DNA from 4 places in the Agrobacterium sp. 16-172Ci genome. Region 1 is predicted to be linked to each of the others. Evidence: predicted binding sites of a transcription regulator. Region 1 holds the regulator's gene; each other region holds the start of a gene.
What was found. The regulator LexA, encoded in region 1, represses DNA repair genes until DNA is damaged. The targets are predictions, from matches to a motif close to TGTTCNNNNTGTGTTCNG.

Region 1 (4,212 bases):
TGGCAAAGGGCGCTGCTTTTGCCGGAACAGCCTGTGCCGCCGGTCTTTCTAAAGAGCGAGGCTACGGCAAAAACCGTGGCTTTGGCCCCGAGGGCGAAGCTTGATCCGCAAGAGATGAGTGCAGTTGCACGGCAGATGACAGCGGCCTTGAGAGACGCCGAGCCCGGTGTTTTCACCTGCAGCAAAGGCACATGGTGTGTTGCGCGCGCGGGAAGCGGCGAATGGATCATCGTTCTGGAAGATGGCCGCTTTGCCGGAAAGGCTTGCGATATCGCCGATATCATTATCGTCTCCCGCAGAACGTCCTTCTCCCAATGCCGCTCGGGTGCACTTCTGCTGAACCGGGATATCCTGCGACGGATCGGTTCGCTGGAAATGGACTTCGCCGGCAACGAGCAGGCAGCGGTCGTCGGCAGGCTGCGCGCCGCAATCGCCGGCATGGACAGGCCCTGGAGCGAACATCGCTATTACGACTGGAAAAGCGGCCGTTTCGATCACGACGTGCCTGATGCCATCATGCGGTTGCTGGCGGCATCGCAATAAAGTGCCGCCAGCATGGACCGTCAGGGCTTGATGCGCAGATCCGCGGTCAATTCGCCGATCCCGCTAATTTCCTCTTCATGCGCCGCATCGCGCCAGACTTCCTTCAGTCCGGCCTCGTACCATTCGCGCATCGCGGGAAGGGCGAGCAGCCGGTCGCAATAGGCTTTCGCCGCGGGCGAAAGTTCCGCGCCATAAGTCTGGAAACGAAATGCCACCGGGCAGAAGAAGGCATCGACCGCCGTGAATTTCTGGCCGGCAAGAAAAGGCCCGCCGAATTTCGCGAGGCCTTCGCTCCACAGCGTATCGATGCGCTTTATATCGGCCGCAAGCCCGGTATCGCCACCCTTCGGCTTTACCCGAATGCCGACCGACATCGGGTAGAGATTGCGCAGCGAGGAAAAGCCCGCATGCATTTCGCTCGCCGCCGAACGTGACCAGGCCCGTGCCTGCTTGTCGGTCGCCCAGACGCCCTGGTGTCTTTCCGCCAGATATTCGGCGATCGACAGCGATTCCCAAACCGTCACGCCCTCATCGACAAGGCAGGGCACCTTGCCGGTCGGCGAGAAGGTGGAGAAGGAAACGCCTTCTCCGAACGGAACGAGTTTTTCATCGAAGGCGATGCCGAGCGTGCGCATCAACACCCAGGGCCGTAGCGACCATGAGGAGTAATTCTTGTTGGCGATATAAAGATCGTACATGACATGTTTCCCCGATATGACGCGCATTTCTATACCGGCGGATGGCCTTTGGAATATTGCAAATAATCCATGGCTCCCATAAGCCGCGTTGATGAATGGGAAGGTGAGGGAAGGGAGAAGGAGGCATATCCACGTCACCGCCCGGAGATGAGGGCGAAACACACCCTCTCTTTACTTGCGCAGGGCCGAATTGTTCCAGGGAACAAGCCAAGATGCCTCAAAGGGAGCGTCCTCTTCTCGATGACGCCCCTGGCGAAAAAAGGCGGGCTGCCAATTAATGATAACGGCGGATCAGCCCCACGAGCTTGCCCTGGATTTTCACCCGGTCCGGTCCGAAGATGCGGGTCTCATAGGCGGGGTTGGCGGCTTCCAGAGCGATGGACGCTCCCTTGCGGCGGAAACGCTTGAGGGTCGCTTCTTCATCATCCACCAGTGCCACGACGATGTCGCCCGGATTGGCCGTGTTGCCGTTGCGGATGATGACGGTATCGCCATCAAAAATGCCGGCTTCGATCATCGAGTCGCCCTTGACCTCAAGAGCGTAATGTTCGCCCGAGCCGAGCATGTCGACCGGCACGGCCACATCATGGGTGTTGTTCTGGATGGCGGAAATCGGCACACCGGCGGCGATGCGGCCCATGACCGGCACGGTGGCGGCGCCGGCGAAATCATTAGTGGGCGCCTTGGGGGCAGGGGCCGGCTCCGGCGTCTTCGGTTTGCCGAGGCTGCCTTCGATGACGCTCGGCGAGAAGCCGCGCTGCGGCCTTGCACCCGGCGCATAGGCCTCCGGTAGCTTGATGACTTCCAGCGCCCGCGCCCTGTTAGGTAGCCGGCGAATAAAGCCGCGCTCCTCGAGTGCCGTGATCAGCCGGTGGATGCCGGATTTGGATGCAAGATCGAGTGCGTCCTTCATTTCATCGAAGGAGGGCGGCACGCCGGACTCTTTCATTCTTTCATGAATGAAGAGAAGCAATTCCTGCTGTTTGCGCGTGAGCATGAGGAAAACACCCTTGAGAATCGTCGTTGAAGTCGCGAAACAAATACAGAACGAACACTATATGTTCCATATGTGTTCCGCAATCCCCTAAAACTTCGTGAAGGGTGCATCGCAGATCGTGATTTGATCGTCGAAACTATCAACAAAGCAGATCTAACGATGTGTGCCGCATCTTGAATACCAGAAACCACCGATCGGAGAGACCCGGCCGGTGGTTTCTGGCTGCCGTTTGCTACGGCTCTTATATCAGTAGATCGTGAGCGCAGGAATGAAGCTGACCGCGATGAGGAGCAGCATCGCCATGGTGAAGAACGGCCACAATTCCTTCGTCGTCGCGCCGAGCGGCGCTCTGGCTATGGAGGACGAGATGAAGAGTGTGGTGCCGATCGGTGGCGTATAGAGCCCGATACCGAGATTGATGACCATCATCATGCCGAGCTGCACCCGGTCGAGCCCGATCATATCGGCGAGCGGCACGAAGATCGGTCCGAGCAGCAGGATCGACGGCGGCAGATCGAGCGGCATGCCGATGATCAGCATCAGGATGTTCATCATGAGAATGATCAGGATCGGGTTGGAGATATTCTCGGCCACCCAGGTGGCGAAATGCTGGGGCGCCTGATCGAAGGTCAGCACCCAGCCCACCGCCGCACTGCCCATGATGACCAGCATGACGACGCCGGTTGCGGAACCAGCTTCGACGAAATTGTCGCAGAAACGCTTCCACGTCAGATCGCGATAAAAGAAGATGCTGAGCACGAGCGAATAGACGACGGAAAGAACGGCCACTTCGGTTGGCGTTGCAAAGCCGAAGCGGAGGCCGAGGATGATCAGGATCGGCAGGAGGATCGCCGGCAGGCTGCGGAATGCAAGTAGCGCCAGATCGCGCTTGCGGATGCTTTCGTCACGCACCGCATAACCGCGCCGCACGGCAATGGCCCAGCAGACGAAGATGAAACCGGCGGCCATGAGCAGGCCCGGCAGAATGCCGGCGATGAACAGATTGGCGATGCTGACGCCGCTGACCAATGAATAGAGGATCATCGGGATCGACGGCGGAATGAGCACGTCGATGACCGCTGAGGTGGCATTGTTGGCCGCACAGAGGGGAGCGGGGTAGCCTTGGCGCTTTTGCCATGGAATGAGCACCGAACCGAGTGCGCTCGCATTGGCGACCGCGGAGCCGGACACGCCGCCGAACACGACCGACGAAATGACGGTGGTGGAAAGCGGGCCGCCGCGCCAGCGCTGCATGGCCTTGGAGGCGAGTTCCAGAAGCTGGGTTCCGAGTTTGCCGCCGAGCATCAGCGTGCCCGCGAGCATGAAGAACGGCAGCGCCAGCATCGGGAAAGACTGCGTCTGGTCGTACACCTGCTGCGCCACGATCAAAAGCGGCACATAACCGTTCCACAGCACGGCGACGCCGGCAGAGATGATCAGCGCATAACCGACCGGAACCGCAATCATCATTAGAATACAAAATGCAATGATCATCACGATGGTCATAGCGGCATCTCCTCGGTTGCACCGTGCGGGCGGGCATGCCAGCCGCTGGAGAGAATGCGCAGGCTCGCGGTTGCGGTCGTGACCGAGACCAGTGCCGCGCCGAAGGCGATGGAATAATATCCGATGCTATTGGGCAATTGCAGCACAGGGCTGATTTCCGCGCCAGCGATCTCGGCGACGACAAGCGCCTGCTGCGCGAGAATGACGAAACTTGCGACCGTCACGAGATTGGCGAACAGCAGAACGCCCACCTTGCCGCGTTCGTCGAACTTGTCATAGATCCATTCAACCGCCATATGCGCGCCGCTCTGCGCGGCAAGGGTAATGCCAGCGACGATGAACCATGGAAACAGCATGGTTGGCAGTTCTTCCGCAAAATCCAGCCCGCCGGATGTCGATAGATAGCGGACGATGACGTTTGCGGTCATGATGACCGTGAGCAGAATGCCGGTTGCCACGATGATGATG
Region 2 (4,212 bases), on a different contig from region 1:
TTTCGACCTCGTCGCCTTCTGCATGATCGGTCTCAAGCGCCAGTCGGACAGCAATCTGAAGGCCTTTGCGGCGGCAACCGCCGGCTGGTCGCTGGTGCGGCAGGCGTGGATGGTGTCGGGCGAAAGCGACTTCCTGCTGCATTGCGTCGCCAGAAACCTGACGGAATTTCAGGATTTCGTCATCGAGGTTCTGACGGCGGACGAAAATGTCGATACCGTGCGCACCATGCTCACCATCCGTCAGGTCAAGCGCGTCGGTCTGGTGGAAATCTGATCGGCCGGCTTTTTGTCGGCTTCGGGGGGCATTACCCCCGCCGCAACGCCTCATAGACTTCGCCGAGACTTGTCGCTTCTTTTTCCAGCGGAAACGTGCTGCGCACATGCGCAAGTCCGGCACTTGCGTGGGCTTTGGCCAGAGCAGGATCGGCGAGATAGGTCTTTATCGCGTCTCTCAGCGAGGCATAGTCACCCGCATCGACAACCGCCCCGGTCTCGCCCTTGACGATCATTTCCTCGTAGGCGCCGGCATTGCTGGCGACAACGGCCGTCTGCGAGGCCATGGCTTCGAGCGGGGTCAGGCCGAAACCTTCATTGCGGGACGGGGCGACATAGAGCGTCAGCCGCCGGTACCAGGGCTTGATGTCGTCAACCTCGCCCTGAAATACGATGCGGTCGGCAAGGCCGGCTGCGGCGACATCGGCCTTGAGCGCATCACCGAAAGCCTTGTGTTCCGCCGTCACACGGCCGGACACCACGGCTGTCCAGTCCGGATAGGCGGGTAGAAGCTCGATCATGGCGCGCACGAAGAGATCGGTGCCCTTCTGGTGGCGCACTCGCCCGAAACAGCCGATCAGATATTGGCCCGGCAGGCCGGTTGCCGCGATTGTATCTTCGGGACCGGTGCCGGGGTGGAACAGCTCGGTATCGACGCCATGCATGACGACGCGGTGGGGCACTTCCAGAAACGAGCCGGAGCGGGCGTTGGTCGCAACCACGGCATCCATCTTCGAAATCAGAAAACGGGTATAGGCGGAATGCCGCCTCTGTGCCGCGGAGGTAAAGAGCAGCTTCACCTTCATGCGCAGAACGTCACGCATGACAATGCCGGGCAACATTTCCAGATTGCGGCGCGCATGCCAGACGCGCGGGCCGCCGAAGGGGCCGTTTTGCCAAAGTTGCCACAGATCGCGGAAGCGCGAATGCGGCAGATGCGGCGGCAGGCCGGGGCCGATGGTGGCCACCTTCTGTCCCAGCCGGTTCTGCACCGGAATGAGCTGAACGATGGTGGAGGTGACGCCGGAAAGCCTGCGCTTGAAGTTAGGCGCGAGTACCTGCACATCTTTCAGACTGACGTGGGACAAGATGGGCTTCCGTCTTTGCGGCTGAGGATTTATTCGTCAGGAAATGATGCGCCCGCTCGGGGCGCATCACATCGGGGCAATCAGCCCCACTGAACCGCTAGGATCTCGTAACCCTTGGCGCCGCCAGGCGCGTTGACTTCGATGCTGTCGCCGACTTCCTTGCCGATGAGCGCGCGGGCGATGGGCGAGGAAATGGAGATGCGGCCCGCCTTCACATCGGCTTCCTGATCGCCGACGATCTGATAGGTCTTTTCCTCGTCGCTATCCTCATCCACCAGCTTGACGGTGGCGCCGAACTTGATCTTCGAGCCCGACATCTTGGAGAGATCGATGACTTCCGCACGTGCGGTCAGGTCTTCGAGTTCGGTGATGCGGCCTTCATTGTGGCTCTGTGCTTCCTTGGCAGCATGGTACTCGGCGTTTTCCGAAAGGTCGCCATGGGCGCGCGCTTCCGCAATCGCCTCGATGATACGGGGGCGTTCCTCCTGCTGGCGCCAGCGCAGCTCCTCCTGCAGCTTGACGAATCCACCCTGAGTCATCGGTACTTTTTCTACCATTTTTTTATCCTTCGCATTCCGGTCGCTTTACTTGCAGACACAAAAAGAAACAGGTTCCGGAGGGGAACTCCGGAACCATGCCAAAATCATAACTGAGCCGACTATATCAGAAGACGACAGCGAAATGCCAGCAAATTTGAGGCGTACATATTTTCTCACGTAATCAATGCGTTACCTTATGTCATTGACATTTGTCTGTGGAACATATAGTGAACATACCCATGAAGAAGTCCATCAGGCAACGGCTGGCCATTCTCTCCGACGCGGCGAAATACGATGCTTCCTGCGCATCCAGCGGCACGACAAAACGCAACTCCGCAGCATCGGGCGGTCTGGGCTCCACGGAAGGGTCGGGCATCTGCCATGCCTATGCGCCGGACGGGCGATGCATTTCGCTTTTGAAAATCCTGCTCACCAATTTCTGTATCTATGATTGCGCCTATTGCATCAACCGCTCCTCCAGCAATGTCGAGCGGGCACGGTTCACGCCGGAAGAGGTGGTTTGGCTGACGCTGGAGTTTTACAGGCGCAACTATATCGAGGGGCTGTTCCTGTCCTCCGGCATCATCCGCTCTTCCGATCATACGATGGAGGAGATGGTGCGCGTGGCGCGGGAGTTGCGGGTTACCCATGGTTTTCGTGGGTATATTCACCTGAAATCCATTCCCGAAGCATCGCCCAGGCTCATTGAGGAGGCAGGGCTTTATGCGGATCGGCTCTCGATCAATATCGAATTGCCGACCGATAGCGGCATTGGCCGTTTCGCGCCGGAAAAGCAGCCCGTCAATATTCGCCGCTCCATGGCCGATATCCGCCTGAAGATCGAAGAGGCCGGAGAGCCTACCGTCCGGACACGCAAGACCAGGCGCTTTGCACCGGCCGGGCAGAGCACGCAGATGATCGTGGGAGCGGATGGCGCTGACGATAGCACCATTCTCTCCACCAGCGCCCGGCTTTATGGCAGCTACGGTTTGCGGCGCGTCTATTATTCGGCCTTTAGCCCCATTCCCGATTCGTCGAAAAGCCTGCCGCTCATCAAGCCGCCGCTGATGCGGGAGCACCGGCTTTATCAGGCCGACTGGCTGTATCGCTTTTATGGCTTCGATATCAGCGAGATAACGGCGATCGGGGGTGACGGCATGCTCGATCTCGATATCGACCCGAAACTCGCCTGGGCGCTGAAACATCGCGACCGTTTCCCGGTGGACGTCAATGCGGCGGATCGGGAAATGCTGCTGCGTGTGCCCGGTTTCGGCACCAAGACGGTTGCTTCCATCCTCTCGTCGCGGCGGTTCCGGCGGCTGCGGCTGGAGGATATCGCCCGTTTTGGTGTTTCCCTGAAAAAGGTGAAGGCTTTCATCGTCGCCGAGGGCTGGACGCCGGGCAAGCTGACCGAGCGGCCGGATTTGCGGGCGATGTTTGCGCCGCAGCCCGAACAATTGTCGTTGTTGTGATGTATGGCCCGGTTCTCGAAGGGCGGGGCGATTTCGGCGAGTGGCGCGATGCCGCGCGTGCGGCCCTTGCCGCCGATATTCCGCCGGAGACGATTGACTGGCGGTTGCGGGACGACGGGGCAGGGCTGCTGGATTTCGCCGGTGAGCCTTTGCCGACCGTCGATGCCGGCAATGGGCAGGTTTCCGTTTCGGCCTCGTTCCTGGCGCTGGCGCAGGCCGTCATCTGCCATGGCGATCCCGGCCGGTTTGCGTTGCTTTACCGATTATTGTGGCGGCTGAAGCGGGATCGCGCCCTGTTGCAGTTCAAGTCCGATCCGGATGTTGCAGAGGCCCGCTTGCTCGAGAAATCGGTGCGCCGGGATTGTCACAAGATGACGGCCTTCGTCCGTTTCAAGGAATTGCCCTGGCCGCAGGGGCAGGGCGGGCGACGGCGGTTCGTGGCCTGGTTCGAGCCGGATCATTTCATCGTCGAGCGGACGGCAGCGTTTTTCCAGCGACGGTTTACCGATATGGACTGGCTGATCGCCACGCCGAAAGGGTCCGCCCGATGGGACGGAAGCGAGCTGCAAACCTCACGGGAGGCGGCGGCGAAGCCTGATCTGAAGGACGAGACGGATGAACTCTGGCGGACCTATTATGCCAATATATTCAATCCGGCGCGCCTCAAGATCAAAGCCATGACGGCGGAGATGCCGAAGAAATACTGGAAGAACCTGCCGGAAGCCGATCTCATTCCCGGTCTCGTTCTCGGTGCCGAGGCGCGGGTGCTGGAGATGGCCGCCAGGGCGGCAAGCCAGCCGCAGCCCTTTCACCATCGCCTGCAGGCTGCGGCCGCTGCCC
Region 3 (4,212 bases), on a different contig from region 1:
GGAAAACGGGGGCGGGGTAGGGGTTCGCCTCCGTAAGGCGATGCCCCGCCTGTTTCGTCGTGATCCCGTTGACGGCCGCGAGTGGATGGCGTTTGCCTTTGACTACAAGGGACAGCGCCATACAGGCTTCGTCACCTACCGCTCGCTGGTCCGGGTCGCGTTGGATAGCCTCAGCCCGACCGAGATCTTCGATCGGGATAAGGCACGGATCCTGTTGATCGCATCTGACAAGATTGATGCCGACCAGGTCGACGAGCATGGGAGGGTGCTCGTTGACTGGGGTGATCTGTCGCCCGTCGAGTTCGATAGCGATGAAGAACGCGCACGAAACACCGAAGGCGACTGAGACGGCGAGATGCGTCAAAATAATTCGCACATGTTCAATTCTTTCGAAAAGCCTGCCGCACCTCCTCCCGCGGCAGGCTTTTTCGCTCTGAATTCAGGAGTTAGAGCAGACTGCCCGGTTCCACCGGCTCTCCGGATTTCGAGATGATCGACGATCCATACGGTTCGCGCGACGAAATGATCAGCGCGTCATCCGGTAACGGGCGGGCCAAATCCTTGGCTTCATCCCATGGCGCCCGCATCCAAATGTCGGTCTCTTCCTTCGTCAGCAACAGGACGGGCATCGCCTTCTCATGGATCGGCTTCACCAGGTCGTTGGGATCTGTGGTCAAGAACCCGTAGAGATCGTCGGTGGTCAGGCCGTCCCTGACCTTTCGGACACTCTGCCATTGCGGCACATGGAGACCGGCAAAGAACATCAGCGACTTCTCCTCATTGCAGGCGAACCAGGCATTCGGCACGTTTCCGCCAACCACCTGGCTGGCCGGATCCGGCTCGGCGAAGCTGGTAACCGGGACGAGGCATCTGTTCTCGACACCGAACCACCGCTTCCAGTGCGGAAAACTGAGCTTGCGCACATTGGTCGTGCCGCGGTCGGCCTCCATGCGGATCAGTTCCTCAAGATCGAAGGGTCTGCCCTTGGCCGCAAGCTTCTCGGCCTTGGCCTTGGCGCCTTTCTCGAGCGCGAAGCGAGGAGAGGGCAGTCCCCATCGTGCGTGGACCAGCTGCTTCTTGCCGCCAGCCGTGTTGCGGACGATCGGCCCCATCTGGTCGGGGTTCATCTGGTAGGCCGGCATCAGGTTGATCAGGCTTTCCGCATCCTGGGCCCATTTCGCGACCCAGTCCTTGTCTTCCATCCGATAAAGATTGCACATCTCACGCCATCCACTTCGCTCAGGTCGTGGAAGACAATCTAGCGGATGGCTCTGATTTCGCTAGTCGAGCTTGAAGACGTCGGCATTGTCCTGCCGTTCGCGCAAGCCCTTGTAGGAAGCGTGCCGCAATTTGCCGTCTCCGGTCCAGGCCCGAAACTCGATCTCGGCAATCAGCGTTGGCTCGACCCAGACAATGTCGGCCTTTCCGGAATAGGGCACCGGCGGCTGCTTTCGTTTCCAGCGCAGCTTGTCCAGCATCTTGCGCAGCCTGATCATCTCGGCTTCCTTGAAGCCTGTGCCGACGTTACCGACATGAACGAACACATCACCGCGGTAAGCGGCAAGCACCAGCGACGCGAAGCCGGAAGGCGACGCCGTCGATGGCTCATAGCCGACCACCATGAAGGCTTCGCTCTGGACGCATTTGATCTTCACCCAATCGCCGGTGCGGCCGGAACGATAGGGCTGATCGAGGTGCTTGCCGACAATGCCTTCCAGACCGAGGCGGCAGACGTTCTCAAGCAGGGCATTGGGTTCGGCGTCGAGTGTCTCCGACAGGCGGATGGCGCCGTCTTTGCCATCGAGCGTGTCCTCGAGAAGATGCCGCCGCGATCGGTATTCGACACCGCGCAGGTCATGACCGTCGAGATAGATCAGATCGAAGGCGTAGAAAACGGCGTCAGAGGCACGATTGCCAGCCGTCTTGCCGGAAGCACCCAAAGACTGCTGCAGCAGCCCGAAATCCGGCCGTCCTTCTTCGTCGAGAACAACAGCCTCACCGTCGATGATCATTGTCGCAGGCCCAAGCGCTCGAGCGGCCTGTTCGATTGCCGGAAACCGATGCGTCCAGTCATGACCGCCACGCGTGAGGATCCGGATGCCCGTCGGCTCGATATGGACAGCCAGTCGGTAGCCGTCCCATTTCAGCTCCCAGCTCCATTGGTCACCGATAGGCGGACGCGCTTTCAATTGTGCGAGGGCCGGCTCAACGCGGTCAGGCATGGGGTCGAACAGAAGCTGTGGCTGCGCCGGGTTGCGCTTCCGACGTGGCTTCGAGCGGATCGGGGCTTCGGTATCGCGAAGAAGCGGCTTTGATCTCGGGGGCTTCGTCATGCCGAGAGTTCAGCACAAAAACCTTAAGAATAGTGTGACGTTGCACATCTATCCCCGCTATCCACCATCGGCGCCCGACGGGAACACGGATCTGGCAAAAATCTCAACTCTGGTTACGTCCTTGAATCCCCTTCGAATCTTTGGATTTCCTAATGCTGGGATAATATTCCTCAACTCTGTGGTGCTTGACTCTTTCATGGCATAAGAACAAACAATGAACTTATAGCCCGTACGACATGATGTCGATCCTTTGAACACGATCTTGAAGGGAGCCGTGAACGATGACTGCTGCCCGCCAGAGGGTGATCTGTGATTTGCGCGACCGCATCGCGTCGATGGAGGGCGGATCCGCGAAACGGGCTGGCGCGCTTTCCTTCGGCGTTGCCGCGATCGATGCGGCGCTGCCTGGCGGAGGTCTTGCCTATGGCGCGCTGCATGAGTTCGCGGGCGGTGGCTCGGGCACTGTCGATGGAGCAGCTGCCGCCCTCTGTGTCGCCGGCATTGCCGCGCGGACCAAAGGGCCCGTCGTCTGGTGCCTGACGCGGCCAGATTTGTTCTTTCCGGCCCTGGCGCAGGTTGGCCTCCATCCCGACCGGGTGATCTTCGTCGAGTCCGATCGCGAAGAGGATGTGCTCGCCAACATGGAAGAGGGGCTGTCCTTTGGTGGGCTCGGCGCTGTCGTCGGCGAGCTCGTTCGCCTGCCTATGGTCAGTTCCCGCCGCCTGCAGCTTGCAGCCGAGCGAACCGGGACCATGGCGCTCGCGGTCCGCCGATGGCGGCGACAGACGGAGGCCAATGACTTTGGGCAGCCGACGGCCTCGACCACGCGATGGCGTGTCAGCGTGATGCCGTCAGAGGAGTTGCCGGTACCGGGGGTGGGCAGGCCTCAATGGTTTCTGGAATTGATGCGCGTGAAAGCGGGTGAGTGTGCTGAGTTTCTCGTGAGGGCGTGCGATGACAAGGGTCGTCTCGATCTATCTTCCGGATCTGCCGACGGATCGCATTCGTCGGGCCGATCCGTCTATTCCGCCTGAACAGCCAATCGCCGTGATCGCGAGAAGCGGTTCGAAGCGATGGGTGTCTGCCGCCGATCCGGCTGCCAGAAAGGCGGGCGTGCATGCCGGCATGGCGGCGGCAAAGGCGCAGTCGCTGTTTCAAGGCCTGATGCTGGTTGACGCAGATTCGCAAGCCGATCAAGCCGCGCTCGAGCGCATCACGCTCTGGGCGCTGACGATCTATTCGCCGATCGTCGCCGTCGACGGGATTGATGGTATCGTCATGGATACGGAAGGCGCCGATCATCTGCAGGGTGGTGAACTGCCGATGGTGACGAAGATCGCCAACCAGTTTCTTGCCCGAAAACTGACGGCGCGCGTGGCGGTTGCCGACAGCTGGGGTGCTGCCCATGCTTGCGCCCGCGCCATCAATCGCGAAACGATTGTCGTTCCTCCGGGCGAGACGGCCCGTGCCGTCGAAAAACTACCGATTTCGCTTCTGCGCCTGCCGTCAAAGATCGTCTCTGATCTGCGCATTCTCGGTTTCCAGACAATCGGCGAGCTTGCCAACACCCCGCGGGCCCCGCTGACATTGCGCTTCGGTCCGGAGGTCGGTCGCCGTCTCGACCAGATGCTCTGTCGTGTCGCCGAGCCGATCGAGCCCATCCGGACCGCAGAGCTGGTTGAAGTCTCCAAGGCCTTTGCCGAACCGATCGGGGCAGTCGAAACAATCAATAAATATGTTGGCCGTCTGGTCGTGCAACTCGTTGACGAACTCCAGAAGCGCGGGCTTGGCGTTCGCCGTGCCGACCTGATCGTCGAGAAGGTCGATGGCACGAGACAGGCCATCCGCGCCGGAACCGCCAGGCCCGCCCGAGATGTCG
Region 4 (4,212 bases), on a different contig from region 1:
GTAATCCAAGTAAGAGGATTTACCCCTGCCGAAGCAACATCCGTTGTCGTTTGCTTAATTTGGTAAGTCGCTACCCATCCCGAAAATTTATTCTTTTCGGAATCCGGCAATTTACTAAATGCAGACTCTATTCTGCAGGAAACAATTTTGGACAGTTCCGCGATTTCTTTCGGGTTATCGCTTGGCGTTGGGCTGACGGTCGTACATCCAGTCAAACCTAATATGGATATTAAAAAATATACTCTCATAATCTCCATTCCCCCTGAATTATAACGACTTAAATGAACTTAATATGACTGCGTTAGGAATATACACCGTCGCCATGGACTTATCCACGCAGAAGTTGTTTTGAATCGATCGTACAATAGAAAAGAGAATTATGACGTTGTGAATATTACTACATTTTTGATTCTGTAGTGCCAGGTGGAGTGACAAAGCGGAAAGTTTCCTCCCCAATGTTGCCCCCAGATTCGGATGTGCTCGAATATGAGGGCGCGTTCCAATCGCACCGCAATGTCAGGTTTTGTCAGGTTTTGTCAGGTTCTACACTGGTGAAAAGCGCAGGTGCAAAACCCGAGACCGGTCCGGAAAACCCGTTATTTCCCGTTTTTAAAACGGCGCGGGGGGACTGCTGCGCGTGGTTCAGTCTGGGATGACGCCAAAATTGCGATGTAGCGTCACCCTGCGACTGTGGCCGAGCGTTATGCTGCTCTTACGCTAAGTTGCCGACGTTTCTTGCATTTTCGAAACCACGTAACCGCCAGCGCCTTCCAGAACTGGATTTTGTGGGTGACGGCCAACAATTTCGCCTCTTCTTCTGCCGTCGTGAGCAAGTCGATTATGGCCTCTGTTAAATCTTCCCCCGTGATTTTGTCGCTGTACTGCGGGTCTGTGAGAAGCAGTTCGGCCGCCTTAATCTGGGGCGCAGTCAAAGGCCCCCGGTCGGCATTAGCTAGGACCTCAAGTATTTCGCGTGAGACGATCGGCCCACGTCTGCCGATCATCGCTTCGATTTGTTTAATTGCTATAGTTTGGCGAGAACCTGTTCCCGTATAGGCGTTCGTCGTCTTCAGAACTTTGACGTTTGCGCGAGCGCATACAAGCTCGATGGTTTGGGCGTCTTCATCGCCAGCAGCGATAGCGGCCTGATGAAGCTGGAGGCTTGTCACCCCAAGCCGATCGGTATTTTGACCGATGAAGGCCTTAGCCTGTTCCACTGTACTTTCAGCCTCCACAATCATAACCGGGATTGTGTCCAGGTTTGGGTTCGAGGCGGCTGCGATTGCCGTATGCTGCCCGTCAAGAACCTTGAGAATGGTCTTACCTTCCCACTCAGCGTACGCGCAGATTGGCGGCTTGTATTTGGTCCACTCGAAATGCTCGATAATCCGCCTGATTTGCCGCATCCCGTTCTCACTTACGTTTCTCTGGTAAGTAGGATCGACGTATAGATCTGATGGCCGGACCAATTCAAAAATCGGCATACCCGTAGCTGGAACGTTTGCCGTAAGACCGGCGATACTTACAGGTGAAATAACTCTAACATTATCCTGCATCGTGGCTCCTTCTCGCAAAATCGCGGTACGCGTATTTTGTAGACGACCACGAGAAGCTCCTTCCAACCCGGCTTGCTCTGAGGATTTACGTGCGATTAACATCCACAGCGGCGTGCCCAGCTTCGGGTCAAACAGTGGATAAGTTTAGGTCGGAGATTGATCCGACCTAATGCGTCATCCGCCTCAGACTAATACGTCTTAGCCCGCGAAGTTGAGCACCCCCAACCATCCAATTCCAGCGAAAAATGCTGCGCCGAGCGTTTCTTTCGAAACCCAACTATCGTCATTTAGCGCCGCTGCTGCGACACACATAACAGTTGCGATTGCTTCGAGAATGAACATGGCGCCGTCCAGCCAAGCCCAACCACCCATCAGATCGAACCATGCGCGACCGAAATACACCGTGAGCCCAAGATAAAATGCAGAAGCCAACCAGTACATGCATACCCCCTTTGTGTTGCGGGGAGGTAAGTATTTAGGACTCATGAATATTTCTTCCCTTGAAATCCTAAAATTGGAAATGTCGTCAGACACTGGCGCCCGTTCACGCTGTACGCAAGAGACCATCCGCTGAACGAGCTTGACTCTCTAGGCAGCCGGAACATAATAAGAACACTCTTGGCACGGCGGCGTGTGCCTATCGGGAAAATCAGGGACGATTTGAACTCTTGAACCGGAGAATGAGAACGTGCGCCCAGAGAGAAGAGAACCGGAAGCAGATCCGATTGACCACATCATTGCCTGGCACGACGGCGATAGCCGTGCCGCGATAGAGACGCTGATGGAAGACATCCAGCATTTGCGGATGCAGCTTGCGCTGGCGAGCGCTGCGATGGGCAAAGGTTTTACGAGAGGGTGGAAACCCGAGGCCGAGCGGAAATGACATGCGCCATCGTCGCGGGATCGATCTTACCGGCGGCAGCAACGACAATCTGCCGCCAAAGCCCACAGGCATCTTTGTTCCGCAGCGCGACCACTCCGCAACCTTGGCCGATCTGCCGCAATGGTATGTTCTCGGCGCTCAATGTTGGCAGTGCAAGCGTGTCGGAATGCTGGATAGGTGGGCAATACAACGCAGGCACGGAAAGTTCAGGCCAATCATTTCCATGGAACCGCTGTTGCGTTGTCTCGGCTGCCAGAACCGCGAGAAAAACAGCTTTGTCCTTGCAAGGGCAAAAAGAGATTGGCCATGAGAAATGAACGTGGCATTTCTGGAAGCATCATCCGGCCGGCGCCTCATTGGAGACAAAATGATCAATCCGAATGACATCGACCAATTCAAAGACTTCCACCAACTGACAGAGGGCGAAGCTGAGGCCTCGCAGGAAGTCTTAGACGACGCGATGAACGGTGTCGGCGACGGAAAAACTGTTGCAGATTCAGGGCGCATCAACGATCCAGTTGGCATGACGCGGCGACACGTTCTCGCGCAGGTTCTGGGTGCGCTTAGCGTCAGTGGAAATATCGCATCCGTAGCCAGCTTTGCCTTAGAAGCGTATGGTCATGACACGGCCCCACCCCCTCAAATTTCCCCGAACTTCATTAGTAGAATTCATGAAAAGCGAGAAGGTGATGGACTTAACGATATAGTTCCTTCGAGCAACGATGAGGCAAACTTCCTTCGATACCTATTGCATTTCCGTAGTGGTAGAAATTTAAACGAAGGAAAATTTGAAGAACTAAGAAAGATGCGGCGTGCTGCTCAGGATACGAGCGTTAAGGTGATGCTCTCCGATCTTGAGGCGAGTCAACTAAGCCGTTTTGGTGTTGTGCTTGAAGCCAAAGCTCTTTTTGAGGAAATTGCGTTCGACAGTGTCGGCCTCGATGCAGACCGCGTAGTACTGACGGAGAAGTCGCTCGTAAACGCATACTCGACCGTTCGTTGGAGCAACGTCCTAGAGCCTGAGAAGTGGAAATTTGAGGAAGGGCTTCGTCGCGCTGCCGATGTAGGAGTCAACCAATACGGCATATACATAACTGAAGTCCAAGGGAGCCCGATCAACGTTTCAATTCCCAATGGGGTCACGATACCAACAAAAGGTATCCTTTCTGGTGTAAAAGGCTTCTACATTATCAATTGGATACTTCATTATTGGAGTGCGAGTAATCCGAAAGAAGCGAGAGACTGCGCTGATCTTCAATATGCAGTGCTAAAGATTTATGCCCGGGACGTCAGATTTCACCGCCAAGTAGGTATCACAGCTTATATGATCGGCCTACACTATCATAGGCTTTCAGTTGCGAACGACAATTCGCAAACGTTGCGTAGGTTAGCAATCCAGTTTTTCAGGATTTGCACTGATGGCATTGGCGGCGAATGGTCGCCCTTGGCCAGCAGACTTAGGGCAGACGGCCTCAGAGGCGACGACATCAATGCCATCTACGCCTTGATTTTTTTTAACACGTTCACTGATGTAGCGGAGGAGTTGGGATTGCGCGGTATAGCGAAACACATTGACCTGCAGCCTAAGCTCGTCGAGACGACACCTTATCTCATTAAACGTTTTGCAGACCGGCACCGATTTGTACGATCGGAAACGGCGCCATTCCGGGCTGCTCATCTTTTGTATACGGACAACAATCCCTCGCTGCAAATGCATTTGCCTAGGATCGAAGATTATCAAAAGTCATTGCGGGCAAGTTAGGATTAAGAGAT

Region 2: the regulator LexA is predicted to act here: its motif matches at 2,117-2,134, upstream of ACQZ40_RS10785 (putative DNA modification/repair radical SAM protein).
Region 3: the regulator LexA is predicted to act here: its motif matches at 2,537-2,554, upstream of ACQZ40_RS20745 (ImuA family protein).
Region 4: the regulator LexA is predicted to act here: its motif matches at 2,154-2,171, upstream of ACQZ40_RS01935 (dehydrogenase).

The regions. Positions count from the first base shown of each region.
Region 1 covers NZ_JBNWBW010000003.1:11,740-15,951, reverse strand. Annotated here, with positions in the region: gene ACQZ40_RS04805 (ComEC/Rec2 family competence protein) at 1-543, shown strand, start outside; gene ACQZ40_RS04800 (glutathione S-transferase family protein) at 564-1,241, opposite strand; gene lexA (transcriptional repressor LexA) at 1,516-2,238, opposite strand; gene ACQZ40_RS04790 (TRAP transporter large permease subunit) at 2,485-3,744, opposite strand; gene ACQZ40_RS04785 (TRAP transporter small permease) at 3,741-4,212, opposite strand, start outside.
Region 2 covers NZ_JBNWBW010000008.1:152,349-156,560, forward strand. Annotated here, with positions in the region: gene ACQZ40_RS10770 (Lrp/AsnC family transcriptional regulator) at 1-274, shown strand, start outside; gene ACQZ40_RS10775 (glycosyltransferase family 4 protein) at 306-1,361, opposite strand; gene greA (transcription elongation factor GreA) at 1,442-1,918, opposite strand; gene ACQZ40_RS10785 (putative DNA modification/repair radical SAM protein) at 2,140-3,372, shown strand; gene ACQZ40_RS10790 (UdgX family uracil-DNA binding protein) at 3,372-4,212, shown strand, end outside.
Region 3 covers NZ_JBNWBW010000027.1:35,720-39,931, reverse strand. Annotated here, with positions in the region: gene ACQZ40_RS20760 (helix-turn-helix domain-containing protein) at 1-346, shown strand, start outside; gene ACQZ40_RS20755 (SOS response-associated peptidase family protein) at 447-1,220, opposite strand; gene ligD (non-homologous end-joining DNA ligase) at 1,281-2,333, opposite strand; gene ACQZ40_RS20745 (ImuA family protein) at 2,615-3,367, shown strand; gene ACQZ40_RS20740 (Y-family DNA polymerase) at 3,288-4,212, shown strand, end outside.
Region 4 covers NZ_JBNWBW010000001.1:385,144-389,355, reverse strand. Annotated here, with positions in the region: gene ACQZ40_RS01950 (hypothetical protein) at 1-248, opposite strand, end outside; gene ACQZ40_RS01945 (hypothetical protein) at 702-1,556, opposite strand; gene ACQZ40_RS01940 (hypothetical protein) at 1,755-1,997, opposite strand; gene ACQZ40_RS01935 (dehydrogenase) at 2,245-2,439, shown strand; gene ACQZ40_RS01930 (hypothetical protein) at 2,441-2,749, shown strand; gene ACQZ40_RS01925 (hypothetical protein) at 2,807-4,201, shown strand.